Regions from separate parts of the Oceanobacillus timonensis genome, predicted to be linked through region 2. Evidence: riboswitches for the same ligand, from Rfam matches in the RefSeq annotation. Region 2 holds a riboswitch; the other holds the start of a gene.
What was found. Region 2 has a riboswitch for FMN ahead of B7E05_RS15700 (ECF transporter S component). Riboswitches for the same ligand answer to the same signal wherever they lie in the genome.
Positions count from the first base shown of each region.

Region 1 (2,470 bases), 880 kb from region 2:
CGGTCCACCGACCCGCCACATCTTTTTAGGTTTTGGTAAGATAAATCCAATAAATAAACATGCAAAAACAATATTAATCAATAGCTCAGGTAAACCTGCCCAAACTTCTACCATCTCTTCCGTAAAGAAACCAGCATCAAGAAAACCATCTGTAGTTAGACGGCCTAATACTTCTGGTCCCAATAAGAGTGCTAAAAAACCACCTATCAAAGATGTAGGTAAGAAGAGTTTTTGAAGGATGGGGATTTTCAATCGGATGAGCTTCCCAATTACGAGGAGAGCGGCTAGTATAATAACAGCAAAACCGACAATTTGTAAGGACATAGATAAACTCCTTTCCATAAAAATTTAGCGGATTTTCAAGTGAAAATCAAAAAAATATTGAATTTTACTATACCCGCCATAACTCTGTGAAAAACATGTCATTTTCTCTTTAGCATACGTCAATGTTGCATAAGTATATCGTTTGATTGCGCTGGATTAGAACGTGAAATGACTTCCTTATCTTGTATATAGTGTTTTTTAATTATACTTTTGGTATGTCATGTTCTTAGGTGGAATAAGATTTATATTGGGAATAATAACCGATGTGGGGCTTATTATAGGTGGTGGATCAGGGTGATTTATTGATTATTTTTTTGGGGATTTAAAGCATGAAATAAAGGATAAAAAATATTAAAGAATAGTCTTCTTTTTCAATTAACGGTTACATCGTGATAAAAATAATGTCTTGCATTTTACACTTTTTACTGATAGTATCATTTTTAACATGTTAGAGTATTTAAAGTAACAAAGGGTAATAACAAAATTTAATATTATTCTTCGGGGCAGGGTGCAATTCCCGACCGGCGGTGACAAACAGATAAAGTTTGAAGTCCGTGACCCGCGTTGAGCGGTGGATCTAGTGCGATTCTAGAGCCGACAGTAATAGTCTGGATGGGAGAAGAAAACGAACGTCAACACATAAATAGGTAAAGTGTATTCTTTTTTGCGTATACAAAAGCCTGTTTAAGTGAATTGGACAGGCTTTATTTAAGTATGCCCCGTGAAATATTTTTCACGGGGCTTTTTGACGTTTGCAGAAAGGGAGGAAACACATGGATGAACGATACATGGAAAAAGCGATAGAGCTAGCAAAGTTAGGAAAAGGAAAAACATACACGAATCCATTAGTCGGCGCAGTAATTGTGAAAGAGGATAGCCTTTTGGCTACTGGCTATCATCCGAAATATGGTGATAGGCATGCAGAAAAAATGGCTATCGAAAAATGTGAAACCCCCGAAGATATATTCGATGCAACGTTATATGTGACGCTGGAGCCATGCAACCATACAGGAAAACAGCCCCCTTGTACCGAAATAATTGTAAATAGCGGTATTTCCAAAGTTGTGATTGCACAGCTTGACCCCAATCCTGTAGTGGCAGGCAAAGGGAAAGCTTATTTAGAATCACAAGGGATACAGGTTGAATCCGGTATATTGCAGGAAAAGGCGGAAGCTTTGAATGAGCATTATAATTATTTTCACAGCAGACAGCAGCCTTATATTGTATTAAAACAAGCTATCAGCTTGGATGGAAAGCTTTCTGCTAATCCATGTCAACGCACATATCTTACTGGAGAAGAAACCTATAAAAAAGTTCATGAAGAGCGACAATATTATCAGGCTATTTTAATAGGCAGTGGGACTGTTTTAGCTGATAATCCAACGTTATTGCCGGAAACCGTTACCGATTTTCCGCCGGTGCGAATCATTTTAGACCGGAGCGGGCAAACACTGGATTTTGGAAAATATCACATTTTTGGAGAAGGTGCACCTGTCTGGGTGTTTACAAAAACCGATTCCATCGCGAATATTCCTCCCCATGTCCGATTAATCTCAAATCAAGATTGGACCATTCCAAAAGTAGTTGATTACTTACGGAAAGAGGGGATTCAATCGGTTTATGTGGAAGGTGGAAGCAAGATGCATGATGCATTTCTGGCAGAAAACATGTTTGAAGAAGTAATTACGTATATCGCACCGAAATTAATTGGCAGCAATGGCGTTCCTGCGTTTGCTAGCAATAGAGACGTTTCAGCAACAACACCTTTAGTTTTTCAACGTGTGGAAGCCGTTGGAGAAGATGTTCGAATGGTCAGCAGAAGGGAGGAAGAAGCATGTTTACAGGACTCATTCAAGAAGTAGGGACAGTCAAACAAATCAAGAAAGCAAGTCGTCATATCGAATTGACATGTTCTGCCTCGAAAGAGCTGTTGCAGGACTATCATGTTGGAGACAGTATGGCAATGAATGGTGTCTGCTTAACCACTACTTGCGTGACTGATTCTGATTTCACCGTGGATATTATGCCGGAAACCTTTCAAAAATCGATTTTCGCTGATGTGCAAGTACATGCACCGGTGAATCTGGAACGAGCGTTATCTGCGAGTGCGCGCTTGGAGGGACACATTGTTTCCGGTCATGTCGAC
Region 1 covers NZ_LT800497.1:4,097,131-4,099,600, reverse strand. The annotation lists gene B7E05_RS20100 (sodium/glutamate symporter) at 1-324, opposite strand, end outside; FMN riboswitch at 815-952, shown strand; gene ribD (bifunctional diaminohydroxyphosphoribosylaminopyrimidine deaminase/5-amino-6-(5-phosphoribosylamino)uracil reductase RibD) at 1,098-2,186, shown strand; gene B7E05_RS20090 (riboflavin synthase) at 2,159-2,470, shown strand, end outside.
Region 1: another riboswitch for FMN. It lies ahead of ribD (bifunctional diaminohydroxyphosphoribosylaminopyrimidine deaminase/5-amino-6-(5-phosphoribosylamino)uracil reductase RibD); the one in region 2 lies ahead of B7E05_RS15700 (ECF transporter S component).

Region 2 (2,470 bases):
GGTGCGAGCACGGTGAATGAAGAAACCAATATGGGCGGCGCCTATTTTGCAGCTGCTGGGATAGAGCCGGACTTTGCTATCGGTATTGATGTCACCTTTGCCACCGATTACCCAAATGTAGATACGAAAAAGCTGGTAGAGGTCCATTTAGAAGGCGGGCCTGTTTTAGCCAAAGGGGCACCCATTCATCGCAAAGTGAATCAGTGGCTGGAAGAAGCAGCCGAAGAAAAATCCATCCCTTTACAATATGAATTGACACCTGCAGCGACAAGAACAGATGCAGATAAAATGCGTTATACTGGGAAAGGCGTCCCGGTAGCGCTGGTATCTTTACCGTTACGATACATGCATTCACCTGTAGAAACAGTAAGTAAGAAAGATATGGAACAGGAAATTGAACTACTGGTTACGATGCTTGCGAAGCTGACTGGGGAAGAGAACCTGGATCCATTACGAGATGATGGATAATGGAAAAATAAAGTATATTGAATTCAACATTTTTCGCTTGCCAAATAAATTTAATGTGGTATACTATGATTAAATTTAATATTCGATTCCAATCTTCGGGGCAGGGTGCAATTCCCGACCGGCGGATATAGTCCGCGAGCTGCATTTTTTGCAGTTGATCTGGTGAAATTCCAGAACCGACAGTAACAGTCTGGATGGGAGAAGATGTCGAGCTTGTTTTATTTAACAATGCGTATGTATATTAGCGTATTTATTTAGCGATGACTCCAAACCCTAAAGCCTCAAGAGCTTTAGGGTTTTTTAGCGGCAATAGAAAAATTTTTCTGCTTCTATGAATTGCTTGGGTGATAAAAAAGTATCGAACCTTCATCACGAGTTGGAATCGAAAAAATGATGGAGGAGGAAAGCTGATGCAAAAAAAGAAGAAAAATCAGCTGTTAAAGTTAATTATTATCGCATTATTAAGTACGGTTTCGCTTGTTTTATTTTTTATTAATTTTCCATTACCCTTTTTACCAACACCGTATTTAAAAGTGGATTTCAGTGATGTTCCCGCGTTAATCGCGTCATTGATATTCTCGCCAATTGCCGGAGTGCTGGTAGTCGGATTTAAAAATTTGTTATATCTGGCTATATCCGGGTCTGGTGAACCAATTGGGGTTTTATCCAATTTTGTGGCAGGACTTATACTTGTTTTACCGGTTTCTCTTATTTATCATCGTATAAAAGGGCTAAAAGGTCTTATTACGGGACTTGCGACAGGTACAGTGATTATGGCTGTCGGGATGAGTGTGCTCAATTATTACTTTATTTTACCGGCATACGGCTGGTTTATGGGCTGGGAAATGTCAGACCAAGTGAAGTGGATTACCGTTGTAGGCGGCGTATTGCCATTTAATATGATTAAAGGAATTATTATCGCGATCTTGTTTATCCCGCTATTTAAAAAAATGCAAAGCTGGATTCAGCAACAGCGAACCAGATTTATATAGGAATAAGAAAAGAAGCTGTCGTAAAATGCATACCATGTATTTTACGACAGCTTCTTTTTGGAAATTCTGTTTTTGTTTTCAAGTAACTAGTTCGTATCTGATGCCTCTTCCACTAGCATTCTTGCGGTAGGTAAGGCTTCTAGTCTTTCTTTAGGAATGGGCTTGCCGGATTTTTCACTTAATCCGTACGTGCCTTCTTCTATTTTTTGCAGGGCATGGTCAATTTCATGCAAATCATCTTGCCGCATATACTCCAGACTTGCATCCCGTTCCTGTTCAAATTGTTCTGTGCCTAAATCAGCCGGATGATTATTAACCGTTACTGCAGCGAGTTCATCTTCCTGGTTGTCAGCTGACTCGGTATACGATTCGGCTTCTTTTTTCATTTCCAACAGTTGTTTCTTGAAAAAAGTAATATCTTTTTCAGTTAAATGTTTCGCTTGCATGATTACCATCCTTTCCATTGAGTTGCACCCATTGCTTACAGAAAACCGGAAATCAATAAAGAGACACCTAAGAGCAGACCATATATGGTATTGGTTTTCCCAGTGTTTTTCATAGCCAGCATCATGTCAATAGCCTGTGTTTTCCCCTTAAATCCTTTAATCACACCGATAGCCGGAAGAGCACTTAATAAAGTAAGGAATGACCATACAGGGAGAATACCGATTAAAATCAGTATGATGGTTATTGCGAAAGCTGCAATAAATAAAACAGCAAGCAGTTTAATGGATTTTGGTCTGCCGAGAAGTACCGCTATGGTTTTTCTTCCGCCTCTTTTATCTCCGTCCCGATCCCGGATATTGTTGGCAAAGTTAATGCACCCGATAAATATTGTTACTGGGATAGAAATCCAAATCATTTCCATCGTAACAGCAGAGGTCTGAATATAATAGGTAATTCCGATAATCACTGAACCCATCAGGACTCCGGAGAATAATTCTCCAAACGGGGTATAGGAAATCGGAATAGGACCCCCAGTATATAAATAACCGATTGCCATACAAAAT
Region 2 covers NZ_LT800497.1:3,214,247-3,216,716, reverse strand. The annotation lists gene B7E05_RS15705 (M20/M25/M40 family metallo-hydrolase) at 1-468, shown strand, start outside; FMN riboswitch at 556-678, shown strand; gene B7E05_RS15700 (ECF transporter S component) at 879-1,460, shown strand; gene B7E05_RS15695 (TraR/DksA C4-type zinc finger protein) at 1,547-1,906, opposite strand; gene B7E05_RS15690 (1,4-dihydroxy-2-naphthoate polyprenyltransferase) at 1,942-2,470, opposite strand, start outside.